Regions from separate parts of the Sporosarcina sp. FSL K6-2383 genome, predicted to be linked through region 3. Evidence: riboswitches for the same ligand, from Rfam matches in the RefSeq annotation. Region 3 holds a riboswitch; each other region holds the start of a gene.
The links. Region 3 has a riboswitch for cobalamin ahead of MKZ10_RS04205 (ribonucleotide reductase N-terminal alpha domain-containing protein). Riboswitches for the same ligand answer to the same signal wherever they lie in the genome.

Region 1 (3,213 bases), 1.5 Mb from region 3:
CAATGCAAGCGCAATCTGATACGTGACGTCTTTCCGTGAAATATCGTCGCGTACAAATGACCAATTCAAAATAGTGACAGGCCCTGTCAGCATTCCCTTCATCGGTTTGTCCGTCAAGGATTGAGCATAGACTGATTCCTCCACTGTCATCGGATCGATGAATGTCACATCACCGTAAATAACTGGTGGTTTAACACAGCGAGAGCCATAGGAAACGACCCAAGCCTTTTCAGTGAAGACAAAGCCGCCCAATTTCTCTCCGAAATACTCAACCATATCTGTCCGTTCGAATTCACCGTGAACGAAGACATCCAGTCCAATATCCTCTTGAATATCAATCCACTGTTTGATTTCATCACGTACGAAATCGCGATATTGTGCATCTGTTGATTCACCTTTACGCCATTTTGTCCGTGCGCGACGAACTTCTGGTGTTTGCGGGAAGCTACCAATTGTGGTTGTCGGTAGCAGAGGCAAATTGAATGTTTCTCGTTGTTTGTCGCGACGTTCCTTAAATGGAGAATTTCGTTTACTATCTTGTTCTCCGATGTTTTGTACGGATGCCAACAAATCAGGGTGATTTCTTGCAGGCAAGTCCGCAAGATTTTGACGGGCAGTTATACTTTCTACCACTGCATCAGTAATAGCTTGCTTACCTTCACGTACGCCTTTTGCTAGTGTTGTGACCTCCACAAGTTTTTCATCTGCAAAAGCGAGCGCAGCTTTAATCGTTGCGTCTAGCTTTACCTCAGATTGTACCGTGACGGGAACGTGAAGTAGACTGCTTGAAGACTGTACCCAAATGCGATCCACTGGCACAAGTTGTGTTAATGTATCGAGTAATGCTACTTTTTCCCGCAAATCAGCACGCCAGATATTGCGTCCATCGATTAAACCAGCCGCAAGTACTTTATCCGCCGGGAATCCGTGTGCTTGCAAATGTTCAAGGTTTTTCTCAGCACCTTGTGCAAAGTCAAGGCCAATCCCTGCAACAGGAAGGGCAACAACCTCTTCATAATGCTCAATGGCCTCAAAATATGTTTGTAATAGAATGTTGGCATTTGGAGCTTCGACGCTTAGTTGTTTGTAAATTTCAGTAACTGTTTGAATATCTTCTTTCGTTAGAGATGTGGAAAGAATAGGTTCTTCAAGCTGAATCCATTGCGCTCCTGCCTCTGCTAATTCGTTCAAAATTCGGCTATATAGAGGAACTAATTGCAAAATGAACGCTGGAATATCTTTTTTCGCATAGCCTTTTGATAGCTTTAAAAACGTATACGGTCCGATTAAGACAGGTTTACCGTCAATGTCTAATTTTTCTTTCGCCTCCAGATAGGCAGTAAGGGGTTTGTTCTCTGTTAATACTAGTTTTTTCTTGCTATATTCAGGAACGATATAATGGTAGTTCGCATTAAACCATTTAGTCATTTCTGAGGCAACAGCCCCATCATTACCACGTGCAATGGAGAAATACGTTGCAAGCGATACATCACCGCCAGACCAGTTAAAGCGTTCAGGAATCATACCAAACATGACAGCCGTATCGAGCATCCTATCGTACAAAGTGAAATCACCGACAGCAATAAGGTCGATTCCTGCGTCTTTTTGTTTTTGAAGACGTTCTAGACGAAGTTTTTCAATTTCCTCGAGGAATAGACCTTCCTCCAATTTCCCAGCCCAAAAGGCTTCGAGTGCTTTTTTCCATTCTCTATTGCCCCCGATATAGGGGTATCCAACCGTACTACTGACAATTGACAAATCGTTTCGTCTCCTCTTTTTGTGAAGTAACGAAGTGTTTAAATAAGGAAACAAAAAAACACTTCTAACGAAGGTTAGAAATGTTTACGCAGAATATAAATAGAGATGCGTTGTCATCCTAACACTCCCTATCGACCGTAGGGTAGAGCGTCGCAAAAAAGGCAGTTATCTGGCTTCAGCAAATTTACTGTTACAGTGGCGGGACCGCGCCGGATTATGGTTTCACCGGCTTCACTTTTAAGATCTGACAAAAGCATGTGTTATCAGACCACCTATTTCTATTGCTTTACTATGGAATTGTCGATGTATTCAAAGTTATCACGTATCTACTGTTCTGTCAAACTGAATACAAAGGATTGTCAAATGTTCCGAATGTATGAAAAACAATCAAGGTATCAACAAGTTAGGTGGCAAGTTGGCAGGTATGATTCTACAATAAATTTATATCTATGTTTCCCTTTTTGTATAAATATATTAAATGATTCACTCGTAAATTTAACTATTTTTATAATGATTTTAACTGTATTATTGCCAGCAAATTGCCGATGTGGGTTTGCAATGACTTGGAAACTCCTGTATTATTAAAAACTATAAATTAGACAGATAGATTTTTTTGAGGTTTCCCTATTCAGTTTTGGGGGAATAGGAGCCACGATAAACCAAACAGTTAGGGGGAAGTATGTTTATAACGTCTAATTTAAAAAAGATGAAAAGGGGTAACAATTTCTAATGAAAAAAATTACGATCTTTCTCTCAATTTGTATGCTTTTAATTCTTTCCGCGTGTAGTGGGGAGACAAGTAAAGACAGTATTAAAGTAATCCAATTTGCTGATGCCGGTTGGGATAGCATTCGTGTCCACAATAGTATTGCCCAACTCATTGTTGAGGAAGGCTATGGTTATGACACAGAAGTAACAAGTGGTACGACGGCTGCAACAGTTCAGTCATTGGAGAAAGGGGATATTAATGTCTATATGGAATTATGGACAGATAATATCAAAGAAGTTTATGAGGCAGCAATTGAAAAAGGAAATATTGTTAATGTCTCTACTAACTTCGCCGACAATTCACAGGGGTTATACGTACCGACATATGTCATTGAAGGGGATGCAGAAAGAGGGATTGAGCCAATCGCACCGGATTTAAAAACGGTTGAAGATTTAGCGAAGTATCCCGAAATTTTCCAAGATCCAGAAGATAAAAGTAAAGGACGTATTATTGGTGCTCCCTCTAGTTGGACGGTTAGTGAACATCTAGAAACGAAGTTGCAAACGTACGGCTTGGATGAGCAGTATAATTATTTGGCACCAGGATCAGATTCTGCAATTGTGGCATCACTAGTAGGTGCTTACAAAGAAGGTGAACCATGGATAGGGTATTATTGGTCTCCGACGTGGGTGACTGCAAGTTACGACTTAACATTACTTGCTGATAATCCATATGATGAAACTGTT
Region 2 (3,213 bases), 140 kb from region 3:
AAACAGCATAGCATTTAATTCACGGCGACATAGCCACAACATCATGGAGCCAATAATAACAAACGGCAAGATCATCGTGACATAATTCCAGCCGCGCATGGACACGCTGCCAAGCAACCAGCCGATAATTTGGCGCAGTTCTTCCCCTGTCAGCGCAATCATCAGCGATAGTACTGAGCCTAAAAATGAACCGAAGATAATACCTGTCAGAATAATGGTTTCCATCGTCATCGAATGGTCGACAAGACGAGCAAAGCCCAATACAAGGAACATTGTCAGTGCCGCACCAACCATACTAAAAATGGGTAGCGTATAAGTGCCCAAAACCGGAATGGAAATACCGAAAAAAAGCGTCATCACAGCGCCGACAGAGGCGCCGGATGACACTCCGAGGGTGTATGGATCAGCGAGCGGATTTTTGAGTAGCCCTTGAAAAGCAGCTCCTGCAATCGCCAGCGACGCACCGACAAGTCCTGCCAATACGACGCGCGGCATACGAATCTTCCATAGGATGTTTGTAGCCTTCTCATCCACTCCCGAACTCCATAACGTACTAATCGGTATATTCACAGAACCGATTGATACACCGAGCCAGACCACCGCCAGGAGCGTGGCGATGGATACGATGTAGGCGACACTAGATTTATTCATCAAACGCCTCTGGATAGATGGCTTTTGCTATTTCTTCCAAGCCTTCTGCAAGACGTGGGCCTGTGCGACTTGTCTTGTTTTCATTCACTTGAACAACTGCTTGGTTTTTGATAGCCGTAATGGAATCAAAGCCATCACGTTTATAAACATCTTCGACAGCTGTATCGATATAGTCATACATCACAACGATGACATCAGGATTGCGGTTAACGATTTCTTCCGGATCCATTATGAACCAATCTTCTTGGTCTGCGGCAATATTTTCTGCTCCCACCATTTCAAGGATTTGATTCATAAACGTATTGTTACCTGGTGTATAAATTTCTGGAGCTGGGGTTGTTTCAACAAAGACTGTTTTTTCATTGTCGACTGACGCTAGTTTAGCTGTCACTTCTTCAACTTTCACTTTCATGTCAGCAACAATTTTTTCAGCTTCTGCTGTTTTACCTGTTGCTTGTCCGATTGTTACAATCGTCCCGTATGTTTCTTCGAAGTCCAGTGCATTTTTCACAACGAATACAGATACGCCTGCATCACGGAGTTGTTGTAGACCATTTTCGCCTGCACCTAGCCCCGACTCATGTGCAAAAACAATTTCCGGGTCCATGGCAATGATTTTTTCAACGTCAAATTGCATACTACCGATTTTCTCTTTGGCCAATGCTTCTTCTGGGTAATCATCATAATCATTGACACCAATAATTTCAGTTGCAAGTCCAAGTGCAAATAGTATTTCCGTATTGCTTGGAGTCATAGAAACGATTGTTGCAGGTGCTTTTTCAAATAGTATTTCATTGCCTACTGCATCCGTTAATGTTACTGGAAATGCTGCTTCAACAACGTCTTCTTGTGCTGTTGCATTTACTTCCGGCTTATCATCTGTTGCAGTTGTCCCACATGCAGCGAGTAAAAACACTGCTAGTATTGACGTCAGCCATAATCGCCATATTTTTTTCATAGTGTTTCCCTCCAGTACTGTTCTAAATAAAAATCCCCCGTATGAGTACGGAGGATTGTTTAGTAAAAATGCGGTCGCATAGATGCACCGATTTCCACCAAACCTATCCGCGTAGGCTATCGGGTTGTTCATAAAGGCAGGTCTCCTGGCTCGTGTTCACATCGCTTCGCAATGTACTCACACATACAGTGGCGGGACCGCGTCGGCATTGAACCGACTTCCCTTTTAACCTCGTCTTTGATGGCGAGGCACCTTTATGTTTAGCTATGTAATTTTGTACATCTTTTAGTATACTACAAGTTTTCGTGGTGTCGAGAGGGGTGTAGATTTTACGATTACTGAACCTCGTGTGGATAAGCCATTTTTACTCCATTGAATGTGCCAGTGACTGGACACAGGATGTGGAGTGGGTATTTTTTTTGCTTGCATTCAATCTGCATTCGCTTGCACTCGTTTAGTGTTTGCTTGCAAACTGTGACCTTTTCCCTAACTAAAAGCGCCACACCAAGATGAATTCATCTTAGTCTGGCGCTTAAACGGATTACATTTTCTCCGGTGCAGAAACACCAATCAGTTTCAATGCATTTGCAATGGTCGTGCGTGTTGCCGTAATAAGTGCAAGTCTTGCTTCTGACAAGTCGCGATTCTCGAGGTCCAATACTTTTTCTGCATTGTAGAAACTATGGAATGTTGCAGCCAATTCTTGGATATACGTTGCGAGGCGATGTGGTATACGCATTCTTGCAGCGTCACTGACCACTTTCGGGAAATCTCCAATTTTCTTTAGTAATTCCAATTCTTTTTCAGCTTGCAATAAAGAAACATTATCCACAGACGCAGAAAGTCCTGTTTCATTGGCTTGTCGCAAAATCGAAGAGATTCGTGCATGTGCATATTGTGCATAATACACCGGGTTTTCATTGGATTGAGAAATGGCTAAGTCCAGGTCGAAATCCATTTGCGAATCGCCTGAACGCATGGCGAAGAAATAACGAACTGCATCAAGACCAACATCTTCCACAAGTTCTCGTAAAGTAACTGCTTTCCCTGTACGCTTACTCATTTTGAACTTTTCGCCATCTTTATATAACTGCACCATTTGTGCTACGTTTACTTCCAACGTATCACGGTCATAGCCAAGTGCTTCAATTGCGGCTTTCATACGAGGAATATAGCCGTGGTGATCGGCACCCCAAATGTTAATCAGCTTATCGAAGCCACGGAATAATTTATCTTCATGATAGGCGATATCCGGCAATAAATACGTGTATGTGCCGTCGTTTTTAATAAGTACACGATCTTTATCGTCCCCGAATGTCGTAGAGCGGAACCATGTTGCGCCATCTTCTTCAAAAACGTGACCGTTTGCACGTAGCTTGTCGAGTGCTACATCGATTTTACCATTTTCATATAATGATGTTTCTGAGAACCAAACATCGAATGATACGCGGAAATCAGCCAAGTCTTTCTTCAGTTTTGCCAATTCAAAATCAAGTCCGTGCTTACGGAAATAGTCAAAACGTTCTTGTTCAGAAACATTGACGAATTTATCACCGAATTCTTTCGCAAGCTCTTCTCCAATTCCAATAATGTCTTTTCCATGG
Region 3 (3,213 bases):
GGACTCGGAGATTTCATTTTCCTTGGAATTACGCGCGGCATTGATGGTTTGATTTTACTTGGTGCAATTCCAGCAGCACTTCTTGCAATTGTACTAGAAACACTCTTCGGTGCGTTTGAAAAATGGACGACGCCGGAAGGATTGAAGTAAGTATGAAAAATAAATTTATTGTATTGATGTTGGTAGGCCTTATTGCAAGTATGCTGTCAGGCTGTATTTTCATCGAAAAAGATTCACTAACACTAGGCTCTCGGAATAATACAGAAAGTATCATTTTGTCACATGTCATGGGGCAATTGATTGAAAATAAAACAGATATCGAAGTCGTTTACAAAGAAAATCTCGGCGGCTCCAACGTCGTTTGGAACGCTATGCTGAACGGCCTAATCGATGTCGTACCCGATTACACGGGAACGATTGTCGTTAACTATTATCACGAAGACCCAGGCACAGCCGAGGAGACACTGGCGACTACCAAACGACTAGTCAATGAAGATGGCATTATCGCCTTCGACACATTCGGCTTCAATAATACGTACACATTAGCGTTAGATGAATCAAGAGCCGAGGAACTTGGCGTCAAGACATTCAGTGACTTCGCTAATGTCTCGGAAGACTTTATACTCGGTGCTGTCTTTGAATTTATCGACCGTCCAGATGGCTTGCCTGGATTCCAGGAAGAATATGGATTGAAATTCAAAGACGTCAAAGGAATGGATCACGGCATCATGTATCGTTCCATCGGCGCTCATGAAGTAGACGTCATTAACTCGTACACGACAGACGGTCAGTTACAAGATTACGACTTACGTGTGCTAGAGGATGATAAATCCTACTTTCCGCCTTACCATGCACTGCCCCTTGTACGAAAAGAAACATTAGTGGAGTACCCTGAGATTGAAGAAGTACTCGAGCAACTGGCAGACATGATTGACGAAGAAGCAATGCAGAAGATGAATGCTAAAGTGGATAATGAGGGAATGATGGTGGAGAAAGTTGCACAGCAGTTCCTTATTGAGTCAGGGTTAATGGAAGAATGATGAATGCGAAACCGCACCTCTCCGCAAGCGAGAGATGCGGTTTTTGCACGGCGTTTTGACGTTATGACCGGCATAAGCCACGTTATGACCGTCTTGAAGTTGTTTATGACCGCCACGAGCCACTTTATGACCGTCTCACATGAGGTTATGACCGCCACGCAAAATATCGCCTTCTTGCTTTACGTTTTGCCCACTACATGCTAGTGTTAAGTTAGTAAATTGTACACACTATATACTTTTGAACGATGAATGGGTACCGATATCGGTTTAAAAGGGAATCCGGGAAAATCCGGAGCTGTCCCCGCAACTGTAAGCGCTGACGACCGCCAAAAAAGCCACTGTGGAGTAAATCCATGGGAAGGCTGGCTGGAAGAATGAAGCGCGAGCCAGAAGACCTGCCCTCCATCGTTATGCGACACTTTCTTCGGGGGTTGAGAGGTGGAAGCGAGCAGGTTCCTACCATCAATCCGTCGTTATACGACTAAATCAAATGATGTGTGCGGTCCTATTCTGTTTCCAACGAATAATCCATGAGCGATGGCTCTACCGAAAAGGTAGAACTATCGCTTTTTTGTTTTGAAAAGCGAGATCAGCTTGATTCCAAACATAAATCATGGAAGGAGACAAATAATGTCTATGCAAACAAAACATCTCGATTTATTAACTAAATTATCCTTGGATTTTGGTACGAAGGCAGTAGCCTCTTTATTGGAAGCAAGTACATTATGGATCAAAAAATTCCCTAACGGTAGCTACGTAGACTGGTCACAGTCAATGATTTCACACTCGCTCAGCCAATTAAATGAGCACGAACCACACTGGACCTTTATCGCAGCACGAATTCATCTTCATGACCTCTATGCCAAGCAGCGTCACTCGAACATCTACACAGATTTCGCGGCACATACTACTCGATTAGTGACACTTGGTTTGTACGACCCGATTTTAGTTGAACGCTATTCACAAGAAGAACTTCGGCTTATCGGGAACCTAATCACCCCAGAAAGAGACAAATTATTCACGTATAGCGCCTTGCAAATGATGATGAGTAACTATATTACGAGGGATGCTGACAATGAACCTGTTGAACTACCCCAGGAACGATGGCTCATCATCGCAATGATCCTTATGCAAAATGAAACAGAAAAACGGCTTAAAAAAATAGCGGAAGCCTACTGGGCAATGAGTCATTTATATATGACCGTCGAATTGCCAACCTTGCTGAACGCTGGAAAACTTCAAAAACAAAATAATAACAAGCCAACAACGTTTACCAGCTACCTAGCTGTCTACCACATAGATATTACTAAGTTCCTTGACAGTACGATCGACGACAAAGTTGTCTATATCCCTGACTTATTTATGGAACAAGTTGAATCACGTGGCAATTGGCATTTATTTGACCCACATGAGGTGCAGGCTGTCATGGGCTATTCCCTTGAGGATTTTTATGATGAAAAGAAGGGGGCAGGCTCATTTCGTGAAAAATACATGGCATGTGTGCAGCATCCGAAACTTAGCAAAAAGACCATTTTCGCTATCGACCTTATGAAGCAGATCATGCATAGCCAACTAACAACTGGCTTTCCCCATCTAGTTTATAAAGATGAGATCAATCGAAAAAAGACGAACAAATATGCAGCAGTAAACGATGCCTTACATCCAAATCAAAGTATCCACTCGTCCATCAACCTTGGACGTGCAGTTCCTGCTGGTGTATTGGAGCGTCTCATTACGATTCAGGTGCGCATGCTCGACAATGCCATTGATTTAAACGCACAGTCAATGCCAAAAGACGTACACAATCGTGGTCTACTGCTAGGTACAACAGGCTGGCATCACTTGCTTGCCTTAAATAAAATTCGTTGGGAGTCTGTGGAAGCAGTAGAGTTTGCCGATGAATTATACGAGAATATCGCCTATTTAACGATTTCCGCTTCGATGGAGCTCGCGAAAGAAAAAGGGGCTTATCCTTTATTCAAAGAATCAGATTGGTATAACGGAGCATATTTTGAAGATAGGGGATACCTTTCAAAGTCATGGCAGAGACTTCGTGCCAATGTTGCGTTAAACGGTATACGGAACGCCTCTATGACGGCAATAGCATCCCTTTCATCGACAGCGACCCTAGCGGCTAGTACCATCGGAATTGAGCCTATTATTCAAAAGTGCT

Region 1: another riboswitch for cobalamin. It lies ahead of metE (5-methyltetrahydropteroyltriglutamate--homocysteine S-methyltransferase); the one in region 3 lies ahead of MKZ10_RS04205 (ribonucleotide reductase N-terminal alpha domain-containing protein).
Region 2: another riboswitch for cobalamin. It lies ahead of MKZ10_RS04855 (ABC transporter substrate-binding protein); the one in region 3 lies ahead of MKZ10_RS04205 (ribonucleotide reductase N-terminal alpha domain-containing protein).

What each region holds. Positions count from the first base shown of each region.
Region 1 covers NZ_CP152017.1:2,993,696-2,996,908, reverse strand. Annotated here, with positions in the region: gene metE (5-methyltetrahydropteroyltriglutamate--homocysteine S-methyltransferase) at 1-1,758, opposite strand, end outside; cobalamin riboswitch at 1,901-2,049, opposite strand; gene MKZ10_RS14970 (ABC transporter substrate-binding protein) at 2,488-3,213, shown strand, end outside.
Region 2 covers NZ_CP152017.1:927,174-930,386, reverse strand. Annotated here, with positions in the region: gene MKZ10_RS04860 (iron ABC transporter permease) at 1-651, opposite strand, end outside; gene MKZ10_RS04855 (ABC transporter substrate-binding protein) at 644-1,609, opposite strand; cobalamin riboswitch at 1,727-1,880, opposite strand; gene argS (arginine--tRNA ligase) at 2,151-3,213, opposite strand, start outside.
Region 3 covers NZ_CP152017.1:790,667-793,879, reverse strand. Annotated here, with positions in the region: gene MKZ10_RS04215 (ABC transporter permease) at 1-150, shown strand, start outside; gene MKZ10_RS04210 (glycine betaine ABC transporter substrate-binding protein) at 153-1,040, shown strand; cobalamin riboswitch at 1,275-1,458, shown strand; gene MKZ10_RS04205 (ribonucleotide reductase N-terminal alpha domain-containing protein) at 1,671-3,213, shown strand, end outside.